Regions from separate parts of the Escherichia albertii genome, predicted to be linked through region 2. Evidence: predicted binding sites of a transcription regulator. Region 2 holds the regulator's gene; each other region holds the start of a gene.
The links. The regulator PurR, encoded in region 2, represses purine synthesis genes. The targets are predictions, from matches to a motif close to CANGCAAACGTTTGCNTG.

Region 1 (3,639 bases), 190 kb from region 2:
TGAGCGCGTCACGCGTGGGAACAGGACGTGAGTTATTCAGTGCCTTGCGCGAAAAACTGTCCGGTGCCGAACAGGGCGCAACCTGTATCACTTTTTAAGACGACAAAATTTGTAATCAGGCGAGAGAAAAACTCTGATGAAAAACTGGAAAACAAGTGCAGAATCAATCCTGACCACCGGCCCGGTTGTACCGGTTATCGTGGTAAAAAAACTGGAACACGCGGTGCCAATGGCAAAAGCGTTGGTTGCTGGTGGGGTGCGCGTTCTGGAAGTGACCCTGCGTACCGAGTGTGCCGTTGACGCTATCCGTGCTATCGCCAAAGAAGTGCCGGAAGCGATTGTTGGTGCCGGTACGGTGCTGAATCCGCAGCAACTGGCGGAAGTGACCGAAGCGGGTGCGCAGTTCGCCATTAGCCCGGGTCTGACCGAGCCACTGCTGAAAGCGGCGACCGAAGGCACTATTCCTCTGATTCCGGGCATCAGCACGGTGTCTGAATTGATGCTGGGTATGGACTACGGCCTGAAAGAGTTTAAATTCTTCCCGGCTGAAGCTAACGGCGGCGTGAAAGCCCTGCAGGCGATTGCAGGTCCGTTCTCCCAGGTTCGTTTCTGCCCGACGGGTGGTATTTCCCCGGCTAACTACCGTGATTACCTGGCGCTGAAAAGCGTACTGTGCATCGGTGGTTCCTGGCTGGTTCCGGCAGATGCGCTGGAAGCGGGCGATTACGACCGTATTACTAAGCTGGCGCGCGAAGCTGTAGAAGGCGCGAAGCTGTAAGAATCAAAATGCCCGATTGTTAATCGGGCATTTTTGTCGCGTTTTTTGCCGGGTTTAACCTTGTACTTTCACCTGTCCGGCGGCGAGCTTCGCACGTTCAATGGCCTCATCAACACTCTCAGCGGTCGCCAGCGCTACCCCCAGACGACGGCTGCCATCAATTTCCGGCTTACCAAATAAACGAATCTGCAAACCTGCGCCAACGGCATTCTGCACATTATCAAACGTGATGTTCTGGCTGGTCAGTTGCGGCAGGATAACGGCTGAAGCGGCCGGACCATACTGGCGAATAGCGCCAACCGGAAGACCGAGAAAAGCGCGTACGTGCAGGGCAAACTCCGAAAGATCCTGGGAAATTAACGTCACCATCCCGGTATCATGCGGGCGAGGGGAGACTTCGCTGAAAATCACCTCATCACCACAAACAAACAACTCGACGCCAAACAGACCATAACCGCCCAGCGCCAGTACCACTTTGCGGGCAATTTCCTGCGCGCGTTCCAGGGCCAGCGGACTCATTTGCTGTGGTTGCCATGATTCCCGGTAGTCGCCATCTTCCTGGCGATGGCCTACGGGGGCACAGAAATGGACTCCATCCGCGGCACTGACGGTCAGTAATGTAATTTCGAAGTCAAACTTAACCACGCCTTCAACAATCACGCGACCTGCTCCGGCGCGACCGCCTTGCTGGGCGTATTCCCATGCCTGGCTAAGCTGTTCGGCAGAGCGAATAAATGTCTGCCCCTTGCCAGAGGAACTCATCACCGGTTTAACAATGCAGGGATAGCCGATGTCGGCAACCGCCTCGCGGAAAAGACTTTCGCTATCGGCAAAACGATAAGTTGAAGTGGGCAATTGCAGCTCTTCTGCCGCCAGGCGACGGATCCCCTCGCGATTCATCGTTAATTTCGTTGCGCGAGCGCAGGGGACAATATTCAGTCCTTCCTCTTCAAGCTGGAGCAGCATATCGGTGGCAATAGCTTCGATCTCCGGCACGATATAATGCGGCTTTTCCAGTTCAACCACGCGGCGCAATGCATCACCATCCAACATATTAATGACATGGGAACGATGTGCGACATGCATGGCTGGTGCGTCAGCATAGCGATCGACAGCAATTACCTCTATGCCAAGACGCTGACACTCGATTGCCACTTCTTTACCCAATTCACCGGAGCCTAATAACATCACGCGAGTTGCTGCCGGACGCAGCGCAGTGCCTAATAACGTCATAACGAATATCCCCTGATTAATTCCGCGCGCAGTATAAACGAAAACGTTTGCGCATGTCTTTATTGCTAATGTTGATTTTCCGGTCAAAAAGAAATATGCTGTATAAAATTACAGTTATTGTGAGAGGCTGCAAATGGCGGTTGAAGTTAAATACGTGGTCATTCGTGAGGGCGAAGAGAAGATGTCGTTTACCAGCAAAAAGGAAGCCGATGCTTATGACAAAATGCTCGATACAGCAGATCTTCTCGACACCTGGCTGACAAATTCCCCGGTGAAAATGGAAGACGAGCAACGAGAAGCCCTTGCACTATGGTTGGCTGAACAGAAAGATGTGTTGAGCACAATCCTGAAAACTGGCAAATTGCCGTCTCCGCAGGTGGTCGATACGGGCCCCGATGTGGAAGATGAAACTCACGCAGCTTGAAGTAACTTGCGCTCCTGACAATTTGTACCATGCTTTCTCCTGAATCATTGTGCTATGGAGAAAAACATGAAAAAAAGAGGAGCGTTGTTGGGGCTGTTGTTGGCTTCCGCCTGTGCATCAGTTTTCGCTGCCAATAACGAAACCAGCAAGTCGGTTACTTTTCCCAAATGTGAAGGTCTGGATGCTGCCGGAATTGCGGCGAGTGTGAAACGTGACTACCAACAAAACCGCGTGGCGCGCTGGGTAGACGATCAAAAAATCGTTGGCCAGGTCGACCCAGTGGCTTGGGTCAGTTTGCAGGATATTCAGGGCAAAGAGGGCAAATGGTCAGTGCCGTTGACCGTGCGCGGTAAAAGTGCCGATATTCATTATCTGGTGAATGTGGACTGTAAAGCGGGAATGGCGGAATATCAGCACCGTTAATCACCGTCGACCCTGGTGAGCAGGGTCGCAATACTTATTGAACGGACAACTGTTCGAATCGCAACGCTGGTGAAAAGTGTCCGTAATAAAGAAGAGGCGCTGGAAATCTATTTTCTGAGTTATGCTGCCACTAACGTTATTGTATTAAACAAACCAACGTAAACACCTGAGCAGGCGGATGATGTCAACCTGCACTATTTCTATTTTCATGCCATAACGTGTCAATATCGATGCAATGACTATCCTGTTTCGCTTGCATCCCTGGTGAGTTTTGCCACCCTTATAAGATGTTTCAATCTGAAAGAACAATCACATGCCACCAAAAGCGACCCAAATTCCTCACGTCATGACACTTCATGGCGACACACGCATCGACAATTACTATTGGCTGCGGGATGACACGCGCTCGCAGCCGGAAGTGTTGGATTATCTGCAACAAGAAAATAGCTATGGTCACCAGGTGATGGCTTCACAGCAGGCTTTGCAGGATAGAATATTAAAAGAGATCATCGATCGTATACCGCAAAAAGAAATTTCTGCGCCTTACATTAAAAATGGCTATCGCTATCGGCATATTTATGAACCAGGCTGTGAATATGCCATCTATCAGCGTCAGTCGGCGTTTAGTGAAGAATGGGACGAATGGGAGACTTTGCTTGATGCAAACAAGCGGGCGGCGCACAGCGAATTTTATTCCATGGGGGGAATGTCGGTTACGCCCGATAACACCATTATGGCGCTGGCGGAAGATTTCCTCTCCCGACGCCAGTACGGCATCCGT
Region 2 (3,639 bases):
ATCAGCACGTTTCCACGATAGATTTTAGAACGTAGCAGATCGGTAAAGGTCAGTGAATCCTGGCTATCATTACGCGTTTTCGTGGTGGGTTTAAGCCAGAAAATAGGCAAAATCAGCACCACGGTAATGGCAAACAGGGTGGCGAAAATGGCCTGCCAGGAGAAATGAACCAACAACCAGCTACCTAACAGGGGCGCCAGAGCAGGAGAAAGCCCAACCAGCGGCATGATGGTTGCAAAAATGCGATTCACTTTTTGTGAAGGATAGTAGTCCGTCACCAATGCTTGCCAGATAACTGCCGCGGCACAGACCCCAACAGCCTGTACAAAACGCAATACCAGCAGAGTGGCGGCGTTTTCTACCCACAGCATGCCTAAACTACCCAGAGCAAAAATCGTTAAACCGATTAGTAACACGGGCTTACGACCATAACGGTCAGAGAGCGGCCCCCATAGAAGCTGGGCAGCGGCGAAACCAGCAAGGAACAGACTAAGGCTGGCACTGACGGCAGACGCAGGCGTTTGCAGATCGGCCTGAATGGCGGCAAAAGCGGGCAGATACATATCGGTTGCCAGAAAACCGAGTACGCTCAAACCCGCCAGCCAGACTAAAAATCTTTTCCCAGGTTGCATGTATATTCTCTAAATTCTTCAATTAAACACCGCCGCAAAGTGTAGGGAGTGAAATTCCTGTTGTGAAACGGTAATATTTGATGACTGGTTTCAAAAATTTTGCAGGCAAACTATGTGGTCAGAATATTCTCTCGAAGTTGTTGATGCGGTAGCGCGAAATGGCAGTTTTAGCGCTGCAGCCCAGGAGTTGCATCGCGTTCCTTCCGCTGTCAGCTATACCGTGCGTCAACTGGAGGAGTGGCTGGCGGTGCCGCTTTTTGAGCGCCGTCACCGTGATGTGGAATTGACCGCTGCCGGAGCGTGGTTTTTAAAAGAGGGGCGTTCTGTTGTCAAAAAAATGCAGATCACCCGCCAGCAATGTCAGCAAATTGCCAACGGCTGGCGCGGACAGTTAGCCATCGCGGTGGATAATATTGTCAGGCCAGAGCGTACTCGTCAGTTGATCGTTGATTTTTATCGCCACTTTGATGACGTCGAGCTTCTGGTTTTTCAGGAGGTATTTAATGGCGTCTGGGATGCGCTTTCCGACGGGCGTGTCGAACTGGCGATTGGCGCGACACGAGCGATTCCGGTCGGAGGACGTTATGCCTTCCGTGATATGGGGATGTTAAGCTGGAGTTGCGTTGTCGCCAGCCATCATCCACTGGCGTCTATGGCGGGGCCGTTCAGCGATGATACGTTGCGTAATTGGCCGTCATTGGTGCGCGAGGACACCTCACGAACGTTGCCAAAACGTATTACTTGGCTGCTGGATAACCAAAAAAGACTTGTAGTGCCTGACTGGGAGTCGTCAGCAACGTGTATTTCCGCTGGATTGTGTATTGGCATGGTGCCGACGCATTTCGCCAAACCGTGGCTTAACGAGGAGAAATGGGTAGCACTGGAACTGGAAAATCCATTCCCTGATTCGGCATGTTGTCTGACCTGGCAGCAGAATGATATGTCACCAGCATTGACCTGGCTGCTGGACTATCTGGGGGACAGCGAGACTCTTAATAAGGAGTGGCTACGGGAACCGGAAGAGGCTCCCGTAGTGAACGATTAGCGACGGTAGTCGCGGAACGGGCCGTCAGCTACGGAGCGGCGTTCAATAAGGCGTGGATGAACTTCAATGGACTGCGGTTCTTCGCGTTTGTTGACGATACGATCTAACAGCATGTTGAATGCCGTTTCACCCAGTGAATCTTTCGGCTGATGGATAGTAGTCAACGCCGGGGTAAAATAACGAGCGTTGCGCACATTATCATAACCGATCAGCGAAACATCCTGCGGCACGCGCAGACCCATTTCGTCAGCGGCGCAGAGTGCGCCCATCGCCATAATATCGCCACCACAGAAGACGGCAGTAGGGCGGTGTGATTGCGACAGGATTTGCTGCATGGCGCGATAACCGGATTCCGGCTCAAAGTCACCTTGTACAATCCAGTTTTCCGGCACCTTGATCATGGCTTCTTCCATTGCCTTCATAAAGCCAGCCAGACGGCCAGCACCGGTGTTGCGCTCCAGAGGGCCAGGAATAACGCCGATTTCGCGATGGCCGCGTTCAATCAGATAGCGTCCAGCCATGTAGCCGCCTTCAAACGCGTTATCGATGACCGCATCGGTAAAATCTGCTTTTGCTTCCCCCCAGTCCATCACCACCATCGGAATATGACGGTACTCTTCCAGCATTGCCAGTAGCGGTTCTGGATACTCAGAACACATAACCAGAAGGCCATCAACGCGTTTTTGCGCCATCATCGACAGATAGGCACGCTGTTTCTCAAGATTGTTCCACGCATTACCCAGAATCAGGGTATAGCCTTTCTGGAAGCAATTTTTTTCAACTGCTTCAATAATTTCGGCAAAATAGGCCGCTTCGCTGCTGGTCGCCAGCAAACCGATAGACTTGGTGTGGTTAACCTTCAGGCTACGCGCCACCGCGCTAGGGGAATAGTGTAATTCTTTAATCGCTGCCCACACGGCATTGCGCGTTTCTTCAGCGACGAAACGTGTTTTGTTAATTACGTGTGATACAGTTGTAGTGGAAACGTTTGCTCGTTTCGCTACATCTTTTATTGTTGCCATTCCATTTCACTCCAGACCCTAACTTCAGCTCCTGCAAAATCGCAAGGTAAACGTTTGCCTTTACACACCTTACGCACAACAAAAATGTTGCGGTACGCCGAAAAAACGACACGGAGCGTCAGAAAGGGGTCAATGGCCAGTACGCAAATAGTATAAGCGTGGAATTTTGGCCGATCTTGACGAAAAGGGGAAGTGGTAAAAGCACTTATCATAATAAATGCCGGGAGATTTTTTCATCGCAGTGTGTAAAAATGCGTAATATCACTTTTTGTGTGGTAATAAGAAAGGAGAAAACTTGATGAGCACCGACCTTAAATTTTCACTGGTAACAACTATTATCGTTCTGGGTTTGATCGTGGCCGTGGGTCTGACAGCCGCGCTGCACTGATTTCCTCCCGAGGGAGCTTATGTTCCCTCACATCCTCTTTCCTTTGTTAGCAAAATGACCGAGCGTTCAGTTAATGGTTTTGTTACTGCTGATGTTTGTGTCAGCCAGAAAATGACCCGAAGCAGTTGGTGTTGCCAACAGTTAATAAAACAAAAACGCAGAAGGCGTACCTTCTGCGTTACAGGTTACTGATAAAATGCAATTTATTGCGCCGGATACACTGTTAACGCCTCATTTGCGCAGGACTGATTAGCGTAGTGCATCAGGCAATGTTGCATTTGCCATCAGTGATTATGCGGCGAGATTTTTCGCCACGAACGCCCAGTTCACCAGCGCCCAGAAGTGTTCCAGGTAGCCAGGGCGAGCATTGCGATAATCGATGTAATAAGCGTGTTCCCAGACATCAACGGTCAGCAGCGGAGTTGCATCGGTGGTCAGCGGAGTTCCGGCGTTAGAGGTAGAAACGATAGCCAGTTTGCCGTCGCTATTTTTCACCAGCCAGGTCCAGCCGGAGCCGAAGTTTTTGATGGCAGCATCAGTAAACTGTGCTTT
Region 3 (3,639 bases), 730 kb from region 2:
GAAGATAAGTCCGTCAGCACCGATGATCTGCCGAATTTCATCCACTTCACGTCCATGAGCGATCAATTCGTTAGCGCTCGGCATATCAATACCGTAAACGTTCGGGAAGCGGATTTCCGGTGCCGCAGAAGCCAGGTAAACTTTCTTCGCTCCGGCCTCACGTGCCATTTCGATAATCTGTTCAGAGGTGGTGCCACGGACGATGGAGTCATCGACCAGCAGAACGTTTTTATCGCGGAACTCAGCGCGGTTGGCATTTAGTTTACGACGTACAGACTTACGACGCAGTTGCTGGCCTGGCATGATGAAGGTGCGACCAACATAGCGGTTTTTAACAAAGCCCTGGCGGTACGGTTTCCCCAGAATTCGGGCGATTTCCAGCGCAATATCGCAGGAAGTTTCTGGAATCGGGATCACCACGTCGATATCCAGATCTTCCCATTCGCGGGCAATTTTCTCGCCCAGTTTCGTGCCCATATTCACACGCGCGCTGTAAACGGAAATTTTGTCGATGAATGAATCCGGGCGAGCAAAGTAAACATACTCAAACAGGCACGGATTGCTGACCGGATTGTCAGCACACTGACGGGTAAACAACTGCCCTTCTTCAGTGATGTAAATCGCTTCGCCCGGTGCGACGTCACGCAGAAACTCAAAGCCCAGGGTGTCGAGCGCAACGCTTTCGGAGGCGACCATATATTCTGTGCGATTATCGTCAATATCGCGTTTTCCCAACACCAGCGGACGAATACCGTTAGGATCGCGAAAAGCAACCATACCGTGACCGATAATCATCGCCACGCAAGCATACGCACCGCGGATTAAGCGGTTTGTGGCAGCAATGGCGGCAAAAATATTGTCGGCTTCCAGCGGGTAATGGCGGAAGTTGTCCAGTTCACTGGCGAAGATATTGAGCAGAATTTCCGAGTCGGAAGTGGTGTTGATGTGGCGGCGTTTTTCTTCAAACAGCTTTTTACGCAACTCGTGAGCGTTGGTCAGATTGCCGTTGTGAGCAAGCGTGATGCCATACGGAGAGTTAACATAAAACGGCTGCGCTTCAGAAGCGCTGGAGCTGCCAGCCGTCGGGTAACGCACATGACCAATGCCCATATTGCCTTGCAAACGCTGCATATGGCGAGCATCAAATACATCACTCACCAGCCCGTTCGCTTTCCGCAAGCGGAAGCAGTTATTGGCATCAATGGTGATGATGCCGGCGGCATCCTGACCACGATGCTGAAGCACCGTTAAGGCATCATAAATCGACTGGTTAACCGGCATAACACCGGCGATACCGACAATACCGCACATACGTCTTTTTCCTCGTTAAGCCACATCTCAGAGCACTTACGCTCTGGGCAAGAAACTTGACGAGCTTTGCAGATAATCAAAAAACCATCTGATGATAAAACTGAACTGTGGGATCAGCTGTGATTTGCTCCAGTCTTCACTTTTCGATACCCCGGTAAAGGAGTCGAGAAAGAAAAGAATAGCGGCGACAATCAGCACACCACGCAATGCGCCGAAACAGACGCCCAGCACCCGATCGGTGCCTGACAACCCTGTTTTCTCCACTAACTGGCCTATCACAAAGTTCACGATAGCACCAACGATCAAAGTGGCGATAAACAGTACTGCAATGGCAATCCCATTTCGAACCAGTTCGTCTTCAAAGCCCGTAAACCAGACTGACAGGTAAGTGTAGTAATGGCTGGCGACAAAGAAAGCACAACCCCATGTCACCAGCGATAACGCTTCACGAACAAAGCCGCGGATCAGGCTTACCAGAGAGGAAAAAGCAATCACCGCGATTATGGCGTAATCAATCCAGACCATATGTGTCCCACGATTTTACGCCCTGTCATCCTGTTCGGGGCGCATTCTAACAGAAAAAGAAAACGTTTGCGTAGGGATTTCCTTCCCGCGCATCAATAAAAATGGCGCTGAAAAAATATTCAACGCCATCGACTTTTTATGCCTTTTGCGGCATTGGGCAACGGCTGTCGGATGCGGCGTAAACGCCTTATCCGATCTACGGGTCTATTCCAGCGTAGGCCTGATAAGACGCACCAGCGTCGCATCAGGCAATCACTGTCGGATGCGGCGTGAACGCCTTATCCGACCTACGGCTCAACCCCTGCGTAGGCCTGATAAGATGCGCCAGCATCGCATCAGGCAACGGCTGTCGGATGCGGCGTGAACGCCTTATCCGACCTACGGGACTCCCCTGCGTAGGCCTGATAAGACACGCTAGTGCCGCATCAGGCAACACCGTATTAATTCGGCGTATAGCCCATCACCACGCCGCTCAGGCCAGAAAGCTGTTTCAGTTCGCCAAGCGAACCTTTCAACTTATCTTTCGAAGCATCAGGCCCAACAAGAATACGGGTAATTTTACCCTGCACTGGCGTGGATGGCGACGTATAAACCCGATATCCCGCACCGCGCAGCTTGCCGACAATCTCATTCACTTTATCGGCATTTTTCAGTGCGCCCAATTGAACCACGTAGGCTTTGCCCGTCGGCGCCGCTTTTTCTTCCACAACCGGCTTCGGCGCTGGCGGCGCTTCAACCTTCGGCTTAGGCGGCTCCACCGGTTTCGGCTTCGGTGGCGCGACCGGCGCGGGCTCCGGTTCAAACTCGGTATTATTGGCCGCAATGGTTGCCGGATCGAGCGACGGTGCGGCGGCATCACCCGCCCGCACCTCTTCCGCCGCGCCTTCCGGCGGCTGCGTCGGCAGCGCCTGGGTGGCGGCTGGCATCATATCGGGTTCATCACGATCGCCCGGCTTTGGCACCAGAGGGATCGCAGCGAACTCATCCTGATAATGTTTTTTCTGCCCGTCGAGCAGCCCCGGAAGCACAATCACCCCCAGCGCCACCAGCACTATTGTGCCTACTAACCGATTCTGAAACTTACTCGCCACCGCTTCTCCTCGCGTCAATCACTTCCATGACATGTGCGACCGTATGGAACGAACCACACACCAGCACGGTATCTTCCGCTTTAGCGTCCGCCATCGCGGCATCCCATGCCTGCGCAACGCTATCAAATCGTTTGCCGTTCCCCAGATGTTCCAGCAGTTGCTCTGCTGTGGCACCACGCGGCCCTTCCAGTGGCGCACAATACCAGTCATCAACCACGCTTTTCAACCAGGCCAGAGTTCCGGCAATATCTTTATCATGTAGCATACCGATAACCGCCAACACACGCCCGTTTTTCGGTAACGCTTGCATACGCCCGGTGAGATATTCCGCCGCATGAGGATTATGGGCGACATCAAAAATAACACGTGGCGACTCGCTCACAATCTGGAAACGTCCTGGCAAAATTGCGCTGGCAATGCCGTCGCGAATTGCCTGTTCACTGACGTCAAGGTCGCTGGCTCGTAGCGCCGCCAACGCCGTTGCGGCATTCGGTTGCGGGACTAGCGGCAACGGCAGATTTTCCAGCGTGCCGTGCGCATCGGTAAACGACCAGTTATGATCGGTCACGGAATAACTCCATTCAACGCCACAACGCTGCAACAATGCGCCTTTCTCCTGCGCCACATCAGCAATGGTGTAAGGCATTATCGGCTCGCCGACAATCGCCAGTTTTTCGTGGCGGAAAATCCCCGCTTTCTCGCGACCAATGCT
Region 4 (3,639 bases), 2.3 Mb from region 2:
AATGCCGACGATAGATGCAGCCACTGCGCCGGTCAGCGCCAACAGAGAACCGACGGACAAGTCTATTCCTGACGTCAGGATCACCAGCGTCATCCCGACCGCCATAATGGCGTTCACCGAGGTTTGCTGGAGAATATTGAATAAGTTATTGATGGTGAAAAAGTTTGGGCTTAACGTCGAGACAATCGCGATCAGCACCAGCAGAGCGATAAGCGATTTCTGCTCCATCAGCCACGCTTTCGTGAAATAACGGCGACCAGAGGCAGTCTGGGTTGTCATTTTTTTACTCCTGATTCACGCGATTTAGCTTGCCCACAGCGGCAGCCATTAACACTTCCTGGGTGGCCTGCTCACGAGTAAATTCCCCGCTGAGATGCCCTTCATGCATAACGATGATGCGATCGCTCATGCCTAATACTTCAGGCATCTCCGATGACACCAGAATGATGCTCAAACCATCGGCTTTGAACTGGTTAATCAGTTGATAAATTTCTTTTTTCGCACCGACATCCACGCCGCGGGTAGGCTCATCAAGGATCAATACTTTTGGGCGTGTCATCAGACCGCGGGCAATAGCCACTTTTTGCTGATTACCGCCAGAGAGCAGACCAATCGCCTGTTCCATCGACGGTGTTTTTACATTGAACAGGCGAATAAAATCACTCACCGCCTGCTGTTCATCAGTATGCTTCAGACTGCCGCCAGTACGGCTGAAGTAACGCAGCGCAGTCAGCGACATGTTCTCTTTTACTGACATGCCCAGCACTAAACCATCACGTTTACGGTCTTCGGAGATATACACAATGCCATTCGCCAGGCCATCCTGCGGTGAACGGGTAACGACTTCATGCCCATCCAGGGTGACGTAACCGCTGGTGCGCGGCAGTGCGCCGTAGAGCACTTTCATCAGTTCGGTACGCCCAGCGCCCATCAAACCAGAGACGCCAAGAATTTCGCCTTTGCGTAAGGTAAAAGAGACATCGTTAACGCCAGGTCCGCAGAGATTATCGACTTTCAGGCGGATATCTCCCGGCGCTTTGTCCAGATGTGGATACTGATCTTCCAGCTTGCGGCCCACCATCATCTCAATCAGCGAATCTTCGGTCAGTGATGCCACTTCGCGCTCAGCAATAAATTGCCCGTCACGGAAAACGGTAACGTCATCGCAAATCTCGAAAATTTCTTTCATGCGGTGGGAGATATAGACAATACCGCGGCCTTGCGATTTCAACTCGCGGATGACGCGGAACAAGGATTCAGTTTCGGTATCGGTCAGCGCATCAGTCGGTTCATCCATAATGATGACTTTCGACTCAAAGCTCAGCACTTTGGCGATTTCAACCATCTGCTGATCACCGATGGAAAGATCGCCCACCAGCTTGTCGCTTTTAAAGCGCAGGTTAAGTTTGGCTAACAGTTTATCCGCTTCGGCATACATGGTTTTCCAGTCAATTTTGCCAAAGCGATTGACAAACTCACGACCAAGAAAAATGTTTTCCGCAATGGTCAACTGTGGGATTAAGTTCAGTTCCTGGTGGATAATGCCGATCCCAGCTTCCTGAGAGGATTTAGGTCCATTAAAGGTGGTCTCTTTACCCAACCATAAAAGCGTACCGGCATCGCGAGTATAGATACCCGTAAGCACTTTCATCATGGTGGATTTACCCGCGCCGTTTTCGCCCACCAGCGCCATTACACGCCCCGGATAGACATTTAACGCGGCGCCCGAGAGGGCTTTTACGCCCGGGAACGCTTTATCGATACCTATAAGCTGTAGTAACGCTTCCATGACGGCCTCAGAACGTCACGCCAGCACAGAGAATGATATTCGCATACGGAGAACATTCTCCGCTGCGAATTACCGCCTGACTTTCTGCGGTTTGTTGTTTGAATTGTTCATGCGTGGTGTAACGAATTTCAATGGTATTTCCCTGGTGTTTTTGCAGCTGCTCAAGGTGAGTGAGCAACGTTTCGTGGAGTTGCGGATTATGTTGTTTGATCTCTTCCGCGATAATGGCTGCCTCGACCTGCATTTCGCTTGTCACAACGCCCAGCACCTGCATAAAAGAAGGTACGCCCTGGGTTAATGCCATATCGATACGTGTTGTATTTTTAGGGATGGGTAAACCCGCATCACACACCACCAGCGTATCGGTATGCCCCAGACGGGAGATCGCCGACGAAATGTCAGAATTAAGAACGACGCCTTTTTTCATTTTTTTCTCCATCAGCGAAACGTTTCGCTGACCCGCAGTTTAATCCTGACTGAACAGGAAAAACTATCGCGACGTTACAGAAATGTGATCAACATCGAAACGTTTTACATCGTGAGTAAACATGAAAATAAAAACGCCTCCTTTTATGAAAAAAGGAGGCGTTTAGGGTTAAATCTCTACTTGAGTACCCAGTTCAATAACCCGGTTTGGTGGAATTTCAAACTGATCCGGCGCGCGCAGTGCATTACGTTGCAGCAGCAGATACAGTTTGCCGCGCAGACGTAAGTACCACGGTCGTTTACCGAGGATGAGAGATTCATGTGACATAAAGAAGGAAGTTTCCATCATTCGGCAACTTAACCCTTCCAGGCCACAGCGATGGAAGACTTCTTCCACATTTGGCGTCTCTCGCCAACCGTAACTTGCCACCACACGCCAGAAGGTCGGCGAAAGCTGTTCAATCTGTACCCGACGGACGTTATGGACATATGGCGCGTCTTCGGTGCGCAGAGTTAACAGAATAACCCGCTCATGCAATACCTTGTTATGTTTCAGGTTATGCATCAGCGCAAAGGGAATAACGTTGATTGCACGCGACATATACACCGCGGTCCCGGGCACGCGAACGGGCGGTGATTTCTCCAGCGAAGCAATCATCGCTTCCAGAGAGTTGCCATGTTCGTGCATCCGTCGCAGCAGGCGGAAACGCTCACTCTTCCAGGTAGTCATCACGATAAACATCACCGTCCCGAGACTCAGAGGCAACCAGCCACCGGAGAGCAGTTTATCGAGGTTAGCGGTAAACAGTGGAATATCCACACACAGGAAGGCAATCAGGATCAGCGCGACAAAGTACTTATTCCAGTGCCAATTGTGGCGCGCCACGGTGGTCGAAAGAATAGAGGTCAGAACCATTGTTCCGGTCACCGCAATCCCGTACGCCGCCGCCAGGTTGCTGGAGTGCTTAAAGCTGACAATCACAATAACGACAGCGGCATAAAGCAACCAGTTAATAAACGGAATATAGATTTGCCCGGACTCTCTCTCTGAAGTGTGAATAATGCGCATGGGCGACAAATATCCCAGACGTACCGCCTGACGCGTGAGCGAAAAAACACCAGAAATCACCGCCTGCGAGGCAATTACTGTCGCCAGTGCGGCGATAATCAGCAGCGGGATCAGCGCCCAGTCCGGCGCCAGCAGGAAGAAGGGATTCTTAATTGCTTCTGGATTCTTTAACAGCAGCGCCCCCTGCCCGAAGTAGTTGAGCGTTAAAGACGGTAATACAACGGTGAACCACGCCAGGCGAATCGGAAACTTGCCAAAGTGCCCCATATCCGCATACAACGCCTCAACGCCGGTGATTGACAGCACTACCGCACCTAATGCAATGAAAGAGACGGTTTTATACTCAAGGAAGAAA

Region 1: the regulator PurR is predicted to act here: its motif matches at 2,048-2,065, upstream of purT (formate-dependent phosphoribosylglycinamide formyltransferase).
Region 3: the regulator PurR is predicted to act here: its motif matches at 1,892-1,909, upstream of cvpA (colicin V production protein).
Region 4: the regulator PurR is predicted to act here: its motif matches at 2,229-2,246, upstream of rbsD (D-ribose pyranase).

Annotation. Positions count from the first base shown of each region.
Region 1 covers NZ_CP117568.1:883,633-887,271, reverse strand. The annotation lists gene edd (phosphogluconate dehydratase) at 1-98, shown strand, start outside; gene kdgA (bifunctional 4-hydroxy-2-oxoglutarate aldolase/2-dehydro-3-deoxy-phosphogluconate aldolase) at 137-778, shown strand; gene purT (formate-dependent phosphoribosylglycinamide formyltransferase) at 833-2,011, opposite strand; gene yebG (DNA damage-inducible protein YebG) at 2,145-2,435, shown strand; gene yebF (protein YebF) at 2,502-2,858, shown strand; gene ptrB (oligopeptidase B) at 3,172-3,639, shown strand, end outside.
Region 2 covers NZ_CP117568.1:695,978-699,616, reverse strand. The annotation lists gene punC (purine nucleoside transporter PunC) at 1-632, opposite strand, end outside; gene punR (DNA-binding transcriptional activator PunR) at 745-1,677, shown strand; gene purR (HTH-type transcriptional repressor PurR) at 1,674-2,699, opposite strand; gene cydH (cytochrome bd-I accessory subunit CydH) at 2,998-3,087, shown strand; gene sodB (superoxide dismutase [Fe]) at 3,379-3,639, opposite strand, start outside.
Region 3 covers NZ_CP117568.1:1,429,584-1,433,222, forward strand. The annotation lists gene purF (amidophosphoribosyltransferase) at 1-1,311, opposite strand, end outside; gene cvpA (colicin V production protein) at 1,348-1,836, opposite strand; gene dedD (cell division protein DedD) at 2,277-2,927, opposite strand; gene folC (bifunctional tetrahydrofolate synthase/dihydrofolate synthase) at 2,917-3,639, opposite strand, start outside.
Region 4 covers NZ_CP117568.1:2,966,710-2,970,348, reverse strand. The annotation lists gene rbsC (ribose ABC transporter permease) at 1-279, opposite strand, end outside; gene rbsA (ribose ABC transporter ATP-binding protein RbsA) at 284-1,789, opposite strand; gene rbsD (D-ribose pyranase) at 1,797-2,216, opposite strand; gene kup (low affinity potassium transporter Kup) at 2,385-3,639, opposite strand, start outside.